DNA from 2 places in the Noviherbaspirillum sp. UKPF54 genome. Region 1 is predicted to be linked to the other one. Evidence: predicted binding sites of a transcription regulator. Region 1 holds the regulator's gene; the other holds the start of a gene.

Evidence for each region. The regulator LexA, encoded in region 1, represses DNA repair genes until DNA is damaged. The targets are predictions, from matches to a motif close to ACTGTATNNNNATACAGT.
Region 2: imuA (translesion DNA synthesis-associated protein ImuA) is a predicted target of LexA. The motif match lies at 4,653-4,670, and genes of this name have one in related genera.

What each region holds. Positions count from the first base shown of each region.
Region 1 is NZ_CP040128.1:1,111,817-1,118,935, reverse strand. It holds gene FAY22_RS05265 (DHA2 family efflux MFS transporter permease subunit) at 1-1,430, shown strand, start outside; gene rplI (50S ribosomal protein L9) at 1,495-1,947, opposite strand; gene rpsR (30S ribosomal protein S18) at 1,975-2,259, opposite strand; gene priB (primosomal replication protein N) at 2,275-2,577, opposite strand; gene rpsF (30S ribosomal protein S6) at 2,595-2,963, opposite strand; gene lexA (transcriptional repressor LexA) at 3,214-3,879, shown strand; gene FAY22_RS05235 (RNA methyltransferase) at 3,943-4,701, opposite strand; gene FAY22_RS05230 (inositol monophosphatase family protein) at 4,811-5,605, shown strand; gene mutS (DNA mismatch repair protein MutS) at 5,876-7,119, shown strand, end outside.
Region 2 is NZ_CP040128.1:1,536,078-1,543,196, reverse strand. It holds gene FAY22_RS07225 (ATP-dependent DNA helicase RecQ) at 1-1,157, shown strand, start outside; gene FAY22_RS07220 (diguanylate cyclase) at 1,169-2,881, opposite strand; gene FAY22_RS07215 (hypothetical protein) at 3,107-3,640, opposite strand; gene FAY22_RS07210 (endonuclease) at 3,690-4,586, opposite strand; gene imuA (translesion DNA synthesis-associated protein ImuA) at 4,714-5,442, shown strand; gene FAY22_RS07200 (DNA polymerase Y family protein) at 5,375-6,835, shown strand; gene hpf (ribosome hibernation-promoting factor, HPF/YfiA family) at 6,987-7,119, shown strand, end outside.

The DNA of each region.
Region 1 (7,119 bases):
ACGTCTCGATCCCGACCATTGCCGGCGCGCTCGGCGTGTCGACCAACCAGGGAACCTGGATCATCAGCGCCTACTCGGTCGCGGCCGCCATCGCTGTGCCGCTGACCGGCTGGCTGGCGCGCCGCGTTGGCGAGGTGAAGTTGTTCGTGATGTCGGTCCTGGCATTCACGCTGATGTCGGCGCTGGCAGCGTTCTCGGTCAACCTGCCGATGCTCGTCGTGTTCCGGTTGCTCCAGGGCCTGGTGTCGGGGCCGATGGTGCCGCTGTCGCAGACACTGCTGGTGCGGAACTTCCCGCCCGAAAAGCGCGGCGCGGCGATGGGACTGTGGGCGATGACGGTGATTCTTGCGCCGATCGCCGGCCCGCTGCTGGGCGGCTATATCAGCGACAACTACCACTGGTCGTGGATTTTCCTGATCAATATCCCGATCGGCCTGTTCGGCGGCATCACCATCTGGACGCTGATGCGCAAGCGCGAATCGGCCACCGTCAAAATGCCGCTCGACGTCGTCGGCCTGCTGCTGCTGGTGGTCGGCGTCGGCAGCCTGCAGCTGATGCTGGAAATCGGCAAGGACTACGACTGGTTCGCGTCGCCCTTCATTACGGCGCTCGGCGTCATCGCAGTCGTGGCGCTGACCTTCTTCATCGCCTGGGTGCTGACCTCGGACCATCCGATCGTCGAGCTGCAGCTATTCCGCGACAAGAACTTCCGCTACGGCGTGATCCTGCTGTCGGTCGGCTTCATGACCTACTTCGGCTCGGTCGTGATCTTTCCGCTCTGGCTGCAACTGGTGATGGGATACACCTCCGCGCAGGCCGGCGCGGCGATGGCGCCGATCGGCATCTTCACGCTGATACTGTCACCCATCATCGGCAAGAACATCGCGAGGCTCAACCTGCGCGCACTGGCGACCTTCGCCTTTATCGTGATGGGCGCGGTATCGCTGTGGAATACGCAGATGTCGCTCGAAGTCGGGTTCTGGGACATCGTCAATCCGCGGCTGGTGCAAGGCATCGGCATGGCCTGCTTCTTCCTGCCGGTGCAATCGCTGATGCTGTCCAATATCACGCCCGACCACATGGCGGGAGCATCCGGCCTGTCCAACTTCCTGCGCACGCTGGGCGCCGCGATGGGCACTGCGATCAGCGTGACGATGTGGGAGCACTTGGCGACCGATCACCATTCGCGGCTGGTGGAAAACGTCTCGCATTTTTCACCGGCCAGCAACGAGTACCTCGGCACCCTGCAGGCTGGCGGCCTGTCGCTCAATCAGGCGTTCGCAGTCGTGGAGCGCACCATCAACGCGCAAAGCTACATGCTGGCGACCGATGACTTCTTCCTGTATTGCTCGGTTGCGTTTTTCGCGCTGACCAGCCTGGTCTGGCTGACCAAGCCGAAGAAGGGTGTGGCCGCAGCCGTGGGACATTGACATCCAAGCGGAGCATAAAAAAAGCCGGCTCGAAAGCCGGCTTTTTTATTGGGAGCGATTTCGCTTACGCTTGCTCGCCCACCACGGAAACGGTGATTTCCGAGATCACGTCGGTGTGCAGCGCAACCGAAATCGGATGCTCGCCGGTGGTCTTCAGCGGGCCTTGCGGCATGCGGATCTGTGCCTTCTCGACCGGGAAGCCTTGCTTGGTCACGGCAGCGGCGATGTCGGCATTGGTCACGGAACCGAACAGACGGCCGTCGACGCCAGCCTTTTGCGCGATCTGAACGGTCATGCCGGTCAGTTTTTCGCCCTGGGCTTGTGCCGCTGCCAGCTTCTCGGCTGCAGCCTTTTCCAGTTCGGCGCGCTTGGCTTCGAATTCCGCCACGGCGGCCTGCGTTGCGCGGCGTGCCACGCGTTGCGGGATCAGGAAGTTACGTGCGTAGCCGTCCTTGACCTTCACCACATCGCCGAGGTTGCCGAGATTGACGACTTTTTCCAACAGAATGACTTGCATGTTTTTCTCCTATTTCTCAGTCGTCAATCAGGCGTTGTGCAGATCGGTGTACGGCAGCAGCGCGAGGTAGCGGGCGCGCTTGATCGCGGTGTCGACCTGACGCTGGTAGTGTGCCTTGGTGCCGGTCAGGCGTGCCGGCATGATCTTGCCGTTTTCCTGGACGAAGTCCTTCAGGGTGTCGACGTCCTTGTAGTCCACTTGCTCAACGCCGGCGGCGGTGAAGCGGCAGAATTTCTTGCGCTTGAACAGCGGGTTTTGCTGCTGGCGCTTTTGCTTGAGTTTGCTCTTGTCGAATTTTTTACCGAATGCCATGTTTGGCTCCTGTATCTAGTGATCTGATGTATATGCCTCGACGTCCGTGACGTGGAAGACGAAGCTTTTGCTGTTTCGGTTCTTGCGTGCCAGGAATCCGGTGAAGCGGTAGGCCACTCCCAGCTCCGCCCGATTGACTTTTCCGGAGATTTCGCCTGCGGCGACCGCAGCGATTTCCAGTTCAATCTGGCGCGGGATGCCTGCCTCGACCTGCTCCGATTGGTGCGATAACTTCGCCGACGCAATCGGAATGCCTGCCGGCGTGTATCGCAATGCATCGCGCTCGGCAATGACGGCGACCAACTGAAGCTGGTTCACGCTCCTGGCTTGCGCAATTACGATGCAGCTGCCTCGCTGCGCTGGCTCTTGGCAGCGTCTTCCTTCTGGACCGCCTTCATCATCGGCGACGGCGCAGTCTCGGCCTTCTTCATCTTCACGGTGAGGTGGCGCAGCACGGCATCGTTGAACTTGAAGCCGGTTTCGATTTCAGCCAGAGTCTCGTTGTCGCACTCGATATTCATGCAGACATAGTGTGCCTTGGCCAGCTTCTGGATCATGTAAGCCATCTGGCGACGGCCCCAGTCTTCGATGCGATGGATCTTGCCGTTGCGGGCGGTCACGATGCCCTTGTAGCGCTCGATCATTGCGGGCACTTGCTCGCTCTGATCCGGATGCACGATAAATACGATTTCATAATGACGCATGTAATCTCCTTATGGACGGATTAAACAATCGCCCACCCCGGCGTCAAGACAGGTGTGGGAAGAGGAAAGCCGACGATGATAACCCGAAAATACAGAAAGCTCAATGCTTTCAAGCGCTTACACCCCAACGGCAGCGCCGGCCGCATGGTAACGGGGAAATTAATGACGTGGGCGCTTGCATTCGCCTAGAAGCTGTATAAAAATACAGTCTGTTTTTATGAACAGCGTTTATCGACGCTCAGGTGCCGCCATGATCAAACTTACCGCCCGTCAAGAGCAAATTCTGAATCTGATCAGGGAAGCGATCGAAAATACCGGATTCCCTCCAACACGGGCTGAAATCGCGGCCGAACTGGGGTTTCGTTCGGCCAACGCGGCCGAAGAGCACTTGCAGGCACTCGCCCGCAAGGGAGCGATTGAAATCTCGCCCGGCACCTCGCGCGGCATCCGCTTGCGCGACATGAATGGCGACAGCGGACTGGGCCGTATCGGCGCCAAGCAAATGGCGCTCCCCCACCCCGCGCTGATGCAACTGAGCCTGCCGCTGGTTGGTCGTGTCGCCGCCGGCTCGCCCATCCTCGCGCAGGAACACATCGAAGCCACCTATAGCGTGGACCCGTCGCTATTTTCCTCCAAGCCCGATTACCTGCTGAAAGTGCGCGGCCTGTCGATGCGCGACATCGGCATCATGGACGGCGACTTGTTGGCGGTGAAAAAAGTGGACAGCGCAAAGAACGGCCAGATCGTAGTGGCCCGACTAGGCGACGATGTAACGGTCAAGCGCTACAAGAAATCCGGCTCGGTCATCGAACTCCTGCCCGAAAATCCGGATTTCAAGCCAATTCGCGTCGACGCCAGCCAGGAGGATTTTGCACTGGAAGGATTGGCGGTCGGCCTGCTACGGGCTTGGGGCTGAGGCCTCCCTCGACAACAAAGCAATCTCGCCGTGCAATCCAGGCCGTTTCACGCGGCGGCTTCCCTAGCGCGGCACCTTCTTCAAAATTTGCCGGGCGATGCCTCGCAATATATTGACTTCCTCGGTTTCCAGCTGAGTCCGGGAAAACAGCCGTTTCAGCCTGGGCATCAATTTCTTCGGATTGTCGGGATCGAGGAATTCGACCGCCACCAGCGCCTCCTCGAGATGCCGATACATGCCCTCGATCTGCGCTAGGCCAGCCGCCTCTCCCTGAAACCCGATCGTCGTCGCCGGTGGCGCGTCGCCGACGGCGGCCTGTCGCAACTCATATGCCAGCACCTGCGCTGCCTGCGCCAGGTTCAGCGATGAATACTCGGGGTTGGCCGGGATATTGATCAGGACATTGCACTTTTCAACGATTTCGTTCGGCAAACCATACCTCTCGTTGCCGAATACCAGCGCAGCATCCAGGCCGGCATCGACCGACAGCTGTCCAGCCAATGAGCGCGGCGTAATGACAGGCGGCGAAAATTCCCTCGGCCTGGCACTTAAGGCCGCAGCAAAATTGCAGCCGGCCAGCGCTTCGCCGATCGAACCGACGATCTTTGCGCTGGCCAGGATATCCTGCGCGCCGCTGGCGAAGGCAATCGCCTCCTCCTGCCGGTTTGCGTCCGGAAAGCGGGGATTCACCAGCACAAGGCGTGAAAACCCCATGGTTTTCATGGCGCGCGCCACCGAACCGATATTGCCCGGATGACTGGTTTCCACCAGCACGAAACGCAGGCGGTCAAAAAGAGAAGTACTGGTTTGTTGCTGGTTCATTTAAAATAGCGGCATTGCGCGGCAAGCGAACAACTGTCCGATATTGCCGCATCGCTCATTAATTCATTTGTGGTCCGAAAACCGGAACCGCAATTTTAACGGAACCTCTATGCATCCCATGCTGAATACGGCGGTGAAAGCCGCACGCCGCGCAGCCGCGGTCATCAATCGCGCCTCCTTCGACATCGACCGTGTCAAGGTCACGGAAAAAGGACACAACGATTTCGTCACTGAAGTCGACAAGGCCGCCGAACTGGCGATCATCGAGGTTCTGAAAACCGCCTACCCCGACCACGCCATCCTGGCCGAAGAATCGGGCGCCTCCGCCAACCTGCACGACGAAAACGAAAACGTCTGGATCATCGATCCAATCGACGGCACCACCAATTTCATCCATGGGTTTCCGCAGTATTGCGTATCGATCGCCCTGCAACAGCGCGGCCAGATCACGCAAGCGGTGGTCTACGACCCGACCCGCAACGACCTGTTTACTGCATCCAAGGGCGCCGGCGCCTACCTCAACGAAAAGCGCATCCGCGTCAGCCGCCGAGACAGGATGGCCGACGCGCTCATCGGCACCGGCTTCCCGTTCCGCGGCACCGACCACCTGGACGAATACATGAAGATGTTCCGCATCATGACGGAACGCTGCGCGGGCCTGCGCCGTCCGGGCGCCGCCGCGCTCGACCTGGCCTATGTGGCCGCCGGCCGGCTCGACGGCTTCTTCGAAAAAGGCCTGCAACCTTGGGACGTAGCAGCCGGTTCACTGCTGATCACGGAAGCCGGCGGCATCGTCGGCAACTTCTCGGGCGAATCCGACTACCTGTACAAGGGCGATGTCATCGCCGGCACGCCGAAGATTTTCGCCCAGATGATCGCACAGCTGTCGCCCTTCGCGAAGTAAGGCACTGCAGTTCCACGGCGGGACGAGAGTCCCGCCTTCCTCCCTGGCTTTATCCCCGCGCTGCTCCGGCCGCGTCACGCACAGCGCGGTTTTCTGCCGCGCCCCATCGTCTTTGATCGCATCCGCCATTAAAATGGCGGATTGCATAGACTCCCGCATGGCGCATGCCCGCCGGACAGAAAGATAGGAATGGATTTGAAGCCCGCCGCACGCCTCGACAAAGACGCCCCCTCATTACCGCTGGAAGACACGCTGTCCAAGCATACTCCGATGATGCAGCAGTACCTTCGCATCAAGGCGGACCATCCGGACACCCTCGTGTTCTACCGGATGGGCGACTTTTACGAGCTGTTCTTCGACGACGCTGAAAAGGCGGCGCGCCTGATCGGAATTACGCTGACGCAGCGCGGCTCCTCCAACGGCACACCAATCAGGATGGCGGGCGTGCCATTCCACTCGGTCGACCAGTATCTGGCCAAGCTGATCAAGCTCGGCGAATCGGTCGCGATCTGCGAGCAGATCGGCGACCCGGCGACAAGCAAGGGCCCGGTGGAGCGCAAGGTGGTGCGCGTCGTCACGCCCGGTACGCTGACCGACTCCGACCTGCTGCCGGAGAAATCCGAGCGCCCGCTGCTGGCGTTGTGCACGCTTGCGCAGCGCAAGAGCGTCACGGTCGGCCTTGCCTGGCTGTCGATGGCCAGCGGCGCGCTGCGGCTGATGGAGTTCGCCGGTGACGCAAAATCGTTCGATGCACGCCTGAAGCAGGAGCTGGAGCGCATCGCACCGGCAGAAATCCTGCTCACCGACGACGCCGAGCTGATGACGCTGCAGGCGCCCGGCAAGTTCACCTCTTCCCCGCAATGGCATTTCGACCCCGAGCACGGCAAGAAGGCTTTGCTGGGACAATTGGGAGTGGCCTCGCTGACCGGCTTCGGCGCCGACGGATTGAGCGCAGCCCTTGGCGCCGCGGGAGCCTTGCTGCGCTACGCCCAATCGACCCAGGGTAAAGGCCTGCAGCATGTACGCATGCTGGCGGTCGAATCGGAAAACGAATTCATCGGTTTGGACGCCGCGACCAGGCGTAACCTGGAACTGACCGAAACCATCCGTGGCCAGGAAGGATCGCCATCGTCCCCCACGCTGTTCTCGCAGCTGGATCACTGCCGCACCGCGATGGGCTCGCGCCTGCTGCGCCACTGGCTGCACCATGCGCGGCGCGACCAGACAATCGCCCAGGCGCGCCACTCGGCGCTGAATGCCCTGATGCGTGCCGACGCTTCGACCGGACTGTCCGCGGCGCTGGCCGCCATTCCCGACATCGAGCGCATCACCACGCGCATCGCCTTGTTCTCGGCACGCCCGCGCGATTTGGCGGGATTGCGCGGCGGCTTACAGCAATTGCCTGCGCTGCGCGACTACGTTGCCCTGTGCGACCAGGACGCCGAGGCGCCGTTGTTGAAGGCCATCCGGGAAGCGCTGGCAACGCCGGACAAGTGCCTGGACCTGCTCGAACG
Region 2 (7,119 bases), 420 kb from region 1:
TCGGGCATCCGACCGTGCTGGCGCTGACGGCCACCGCCACCGACGAGGTCGTTGCCGATATCCGCAAGCAGCTCGGCTTGCCGGAAATGCAGGTCATCAATACCGGCATCTATCGGCCAAATCTGCACTATCGTGTAATTGCTGCAACCGACGAAGCGGAAAAAGCGACCCATGCCCTGCGCCTTGTCCGCGAATCGCATGGCGCCGGCATCGTCTATGCCGCCACCGTCAAGGCGGTCGAAGAGCTGGCCGAGATATTGCTGCAGGCCGGAGAAAACGTGACCTACTACCACGGACAGCTGCCGGCCAGGACGCGTACCCGCAACCAGGATCTGTTCATGAACGGCCAGGCGCGCATCATGGTCGCCACCAACGCGTTCGGCATGGGCATCGACAAGCGCGACATCCGCTTCGTGATCCACTACCAGTTGCCCGCCAACCTGGAAGCGTACTACCAGGAATCGGGCCGCGCCGGGCGCGACGGCGAGCCGTCCGAATGCACGTTGCTGCACTATCTGAAGGACAAGCAGGTACAGCAGTTTTTCCTGGCGCGGCGCTACCCCGGCGTGGACGACCTGACGGCCATCTATGCGGCGCTGCAGGAACTGGCGGCGGAATATCCGGCCGTGCCGTTCGCGCGCCTGCATGAAGCGCTGGAACAGATTTCGGACAGCAAGCTGCATGTGGCATTGAAGCTGCTCAAGGATGGCGGGCTGGTGGCGCAGGACGACAACCTTTCCTACCGTTTGCAGAAGCGCCAGGCCAAGCCGCGCGAACTGGCGCAACTGGTCGACACCTATCGCGACAAGAGCGCACGCGACCACGAAGCGCTGGAACGCATGGTGTTCTATGCTCAGACCGGCTTTTGCCGATGGAAAGTGATGCTCGACTATTTCGGCGAGCAAGTCGACTGGGAACGCTGCGGCCGCTGCGACAACTGCCTGCGTCCGCCGGAACAGTCGCTCGCGCCGGAACACGTGCGGCACCATATCCCGCCGTCCGGCGACACGCCTCCGGCCCTCGCCAGCGGAAGCGCCGTCAGGGTACCCAGGTTCGGCGAAGGAAGGGTCGTTTCGTCGCAGGGCGACAAGGTGACCATCGTCTTCCCCGACAGCGAAACCCGCACCTTCCTGCGCAATTACGTGAAGCCTGCGTGACGGCGCTGCCGCTAGCGCCCTACCTTGCGGCTTTTCTTGGCGTCGAACATGCGCTGGTCGGCGATCTTCATGAGCGCGTCGACATCCTCGCCATCCTGCGGGAAAAGCGCCCAGCCGATCGATACGCCGACCTGCGCCGTGCCATGCTCAAGCTGCACCGGCTCTTCCACGATCTCGCGGATCTTGTTCTCGGTCGCGATCACGGCATCGGCGTCGGTCACACCCTTGAGCAGCACCACGAACTCGTCGCCGCCGTAGCGCGCCACCACGTCGGAGACACGCACCGCCTCCTTCAGGCGCGCAGCGACCGCGACCAGCACCTGGTCGCCGGCGCTGTGGCCGCACTGGTCGTTGATGGTCTTGAAATTATCGAGGTCGATGAACAGCAGCGCGAAGCTGGGCCGTTCGCCTCCCTTCTGCGCGAGCTGGCGCCGCAAAAAACCGATCTGCGCGATCAGCGATGCGCGGTTGAACACCGCGGTCAGCTTGTCGATGCGCAGGTTGTGTTCCATCTCGCTGAAGCTCATCGCCAGCTGGCCGATTTCGTCGCGGCGGCGGATGTTCAGCGCCGGCAGCGGCTCGCCGTCGCCGATCTTCCTGGCCGCGACGGTGAGCTGGCGGATATCATTAAGCACCCGGTTCAGCAGCGACAGCCCGAGCACCAGCGCGGCGATGACGCAGAAGGCGGCGATGAAAATGCTCTGGATGACGCTGCGCGTGACGCCGCCCATGAAGTCCGAGCGCGGCACGACCACCACGCTGATCCAGTCCACGCCGTACTTTTGCCCGAGCCGGCTGGCGGCGATCTCGAGCGAGCCGGCGATGGCCGTGAAGTTGTTTTCGCCTGCCGCTTCGCCGCCGGCTTCCCGGTTTTTCCATTCCAGCACCTTGGCATAGGCCTCGCGGATTAGCGGCGTCTGCATTTCCTCGATGCGGCGGGGTACGGGCGCGCCCTGTGCCATCTTGAAAGGCAGCTCGCTGCCCGAAGTGGCGATCATGACACCGTCGCTGTCCATCACGAACGCCACGCCGTGCTCGCTGATCGCCAGCGTGCGCAGGAAATCCGTCAGCATGCGCAGCGTGACGTCGGTCGCCAGCACGCCGGCCACGCTGTGGTCGGCGCGACGCACCGCCTTGGCCAGCGTGATGGTCGGTTCCTGCGATGAGAAATCGTTGTACACCGGCGACCAAACCGGCTTGCTTTGCCTGACAGCCGCCACATACCAGGGGCGCTTGCGCGGATCGTAGTCGTCGGTGCGCAGCACGCGGCCACGGTCGCCGGGAGCCTTCACCGCATAGACCGTGCGCTTGCCGGCGCCAGGTTCGCGCCAATAGAGTTCCACCAGATCCTTGTTGACCCGGTCGACGCCGACGAAGCGCCCGTCCGTACCGCCGAAATAGACGTAGTTGTTGATGTCGACGAACAGGCCGCTGGCTGTCCAGAAGCGCTGTTCGAGCACGGCCAGATCGTCGGGAAACGGCTGCTCCCGGGGAAGCGTGCGCGGGTCGGGCGCCGCCGCGTTGAGCGCAGTGAGCGCGCCGGCCAGATGCTGTTCGGTGGCGCTGCCGATCCGCGCCGCCATGTCCGCCAGCACGCGCTGCGACAGCGTCTGCACCGCTTCCTCGCCGGCGCGATACGACACCCAGCCGATCGTCACCGAGACGAATAGCACGAGCAGCACGTACGGCCAGACCAGTTGGCGGCGTAATGAAGATTTGTTCATGGTCCTCCCAAGGTGCTTGCTGCCGGCTGAGAACCATGCACGGTCCGGGCGGCCCTCGCAACCTTGATCCTTGAATTTTTGCAACCGATTATACCGGCTATGCGCATATAAAAGTTGCCATACGTCAACATTCGTTACCCACGCTGTCCGATTGCAAACAAGGCAAACTCAGATCTTGAAAAAAACATATTAGCGACTGATATTTATCAATGTTTGCATCGGCACTTACGCTTTCGTGGTTTCTCCAATAAGCCGAGTACTCAATCTACAACTATATTTCTTGAGAGGAACCAACATGAAATACTCAGTATTGCTCGCGGCATTGGTAGCCGCTCTTGCGGTCACTGCATGCGGGAAGAAAGAGTCGACGGAAGCCCCTAGCGGCGCCACCAGCAGCGCCCCCAGCTCCGGCACGGCCGGCAGCACCTCAGGCTCGGCCGGCAGCACCTCAGGCTCGGCGAGCGGTACGGCCGGCACCACCACCGCACCCGAAAGCGGCGCGGCGGGTGGCAGCGCAGGTGGTGCACCGAGCGCCAGCACACCTCCCGGAGGTACCAGCGGCACGACCGGCGGAGCGACGGGGAGCGCCGGCGGCTCGGCAGCTACGCCTCCTGGCAGCACCACCACCACCACATCGCCGGATGGAAGCAGCAGTACCACTACCACCACTCCACCGGGCGGCTCATCCTCGTCTTCCTCCACGACGCCGGCAACTCCCAAATAACCGGAGAAAAGCAGCGACCTGACCGGTGTGCTCATTGGCGCAAAGCCAATGAACACCGTGTCGGACGCGGCGTGATGGTGAACGCTATTTCTTGATTGAGAACACTACCGGCTCGATGCGCAATTCCCGGCGCATCATTGGCTTGACGAGAATCTTGTAGGTGTCGATATCGAATGTGCGCCCGGTCGGACGCTTGAGTTGTGTCGCGCTTTCGGCATGGTCGATCGACCCGAGATAAAACCAGCGGTCGATCACATGGGTCTGCACCCATCCATCGCACTCTTCCACGATACCCATCGGCCCGGCATAGGGCCAGGCAACGACCCGCATCGCTTCCAGCGCTGCCTGCAAGCGGCGGTGATGGCCGTGCGCCGGCTCGTCCCCGGTGCATGCGCCAAGACAGCGTCCGATCTGCCGTGCAAAGCAGGCCCGGCCGCGCGTGGGCGATTCCAGACCGGCCATGGCTGGACACAGCCGTTCCGCATCGACAATGGCGCGCAGCTTTTCCAGCGCGGCCTTGCGCGTGGCGAACAATCCATACAGGTGATCCGTGCAAGCGAAGTCGTGCTCGCGCGCATACACGATTTCCGGCATCGACATAGCCTCCGGCAGCAGGCGCAATGAACACATTTCGCGGGTGCGGCGCAGCTTCTTGTTGTGCAGCGGCTGCAATTCCTTGATCAGGCGGGACTCCAGCAGCAGCGCCCCGATCTCGCCGGCGGTGCGGCGAAATTCCACATGGCGGCTTTGCTTCAACATGCGCGCCTCTTCCGGCGTGCGCAGGTGCGACAGCACGCGGGTACGGATGCTGACGCTCTTGCCGACATAAAGCGGCCGGTCCTGTTCGTCGCGAAAGATGTAAATGCCCGGCTTCGGCGGCAGCGCATCGAGGCTGGCGCGATCGATGTGATGCGGGTATTCGAAACTGTCGGCGGGGTTAGTCTTGACCAGCAGTCCGACCGAAGTGATGCGGGTTTGCATGAAAAGCAGCTTGGGAAAATCGGGCCGCGCCATCGCCTGGGGATGACTATCCGGCCGCCGAATTATACTGTATATTTATACAGCAAAATAAATAACCGATCGCTCAAAAGAATAACTAGGAGGTGCGATGCCCGCATTAGTTTCCCCCGCCCTGCCGGATGCAGTCTGGCGCGCCAGCCAGCTGGGTTCGCACCGCTCCGCGGTCGCGCCCACCGGTTATGCGGCGCTGGACCGGGAACTGCCCGGCGGCGGCTGGCCGAGTGCGGCCTTGATCGAATTGCTGCTGCGGCAGGCGGGCATCGGTGAAATGCAACTGCTGCGTCCTGCCTTGGCTGGCATCGCGCCAAAGCGCCGCATCGCCCTGGTGCAGCCGCCCCATGCGCCGCAGGCCGCTGCCTGGAGCGCATGGGGCTTGCCCGCCGAGCGCCTGCTCTGGGTCAGGGCCGCGCGCAGCGCCGATGCCATGTGGAGCGCGGAACAGATCCTGCGCAACGGCAGTTGCGGCGCCTTGCTGTTCTGGCCAACCCATGCCCGCCCGGAAGCGCTGCGGCGCCTGCACTTGGCCGCGCAAGCCGCTGACATCCTGTTCTGGGCCATGCGTCCGCTCGCCGGCGCACAGGATGCATCGCCCGCGCCGCTGCGGCTGGCGCTGCACCCCGCCAACGGCGGTGTCAAGATCGCCATCGTCAAGCGGCGCGGCCCGCTGCAAGGCGCGCCGCTCCATCTCGCGCTGGACGGCCTGCCGTCCGCTCCGGCCTCACTTGCCCCTTCCATTACCCCTGTCTCCCATGCGCGCCTGGATCGCCGTGTACCTGCCGCAGCTGCCGCTCGAAACCTTCCTGCCGCGCTGGTGTGAGCCGGGCAGGCACGTCGTCATCGAGCGCGGGCGGGCGCTGGCGATGAGCGTCCACGCCGCCGCGGCCTGCGTGCGCAGCGGCATGCGGCGTGCCGGCGTGCAGGCCATCTGCCCCGATGCGCAGCTGCACGAGCGCGACGCCCTGCGGGAGCAGGACGCGCTGCGCGACATCGCCCTCGCGCTGCTGCGGTACACGCCGGAAGTCGCGCTCGCCGAAGAATCGAGCCTGCTGCTGGATGTGACCGCCAGCCTGCGCGCATTCGGCGGGCGGCTGGCGCTGTGCCGCCTGGTGCGCGGCACCGTCGCCGCACTCGGCTTCACGCCGCGGCTCGGCATGGCGCCGACCGCCCTGGGCGCCTGGCTGCTCGCGCGCGGCCGCATGCCGCTGGCGCGGCGCGTGATCCGCATCGACAGCATGGCGCGCCGGCTCAATGCCCAGCCCTGCACGCTGCTGCCCGCGCTGCGCCCCTACCATGAATGGCTGGCCGGGATCGGCTGCCACACCCTGGGAGATGCGCGCCGGCTGCCGCGCGCCGGACTGCAGCGACGCACCGGCAAGGAGACGCTGGAAGCGCTCGACCGCGCCTACGGGCTGGCGCCGGAGCTGTTCCGGTGGGTGCAGGCGCCCAAGGTATTTTCCGCGGGGCTGGAGCTGCCCGGCCGCATCGAGCACGCCGAAGCGGTCCTGTTCGCCGCGCGCCGCCTGCTGCTGCAGATGGCCGGCTGGCTGGTAGCGCAGCAGCTGGCGGTATCGCGCTTCGTGCTGCTGCTGCAGCACGAGCGCGGGCGCAGTGCGATCGCGCCCACGCCAGTCGAGATCGCGCTGGCCGCGCCGGCCTGGCATGAGGAGCACCTGACCAGGCTGCTGAAGGAGCGCCTCGGCCGCGTCGAACTCGCCGCCCCGGTGATCGCGCTGCGCCTGGAAGCGGGGCAGACGCAGCCGATGCTGCCGCCGGCCGGGTCGCTGTTCCCCGAGCCCGGTGGCACGCCCGCCGATGATCACCGCCTGCTGGAGTTGCTGACCGCGCGCCTTGGCAACCAGAGCGTGCTGGCGCCCGCGCCGCGCGCGGATCACCGGCCGGAGCTATGCAACGCCTGGATTCCCGCCGCCGCGACTGTCCGTCCCTCCGCTGCGGTGCTGCCGCATGCCGAGCGGCCATTCTGGATACTGGACCAGCCGCTTGCGCTGAGCGTGCGCGAGCACCGGCCGTTTTACGGCTCTCCGTTAAAAATGATCAAGGGTCCGGAAAGAATCGAATCCGGCTGGTGGGATGGCGCGCTGGCGGTGCGCGACTACTTCATTGCGCAGGATGAAGCGTCGGCTTGCTACTGGATTTACCGCGAGCGCAACGGGGAAGAAATCCGCTGGTTCTTACATGGCTTGTTTGCATGAGTTTTTGATTTAAATCATTTATCGACTGTCTGCCAGCGTCATATCATCCGCGAACCCTGTGTCAAACCTGTAAGCTTCACACACGTTGCACAGCCGACAGTGCCAGCCCGGGGGGCGGCTACTGTTTCTTATCTTAATTGGAGTTAACTGCATGAACCTGACAATCACCGGACAGCATCTCGAAGTAACCCCAGCACTTCGGGACTACGTAACAAGCAAGCTGGAACGGGTGGTGCGCCATTTCGACCAGATCATCGATATCGCGGTCACCCTCGGCGTCGAAC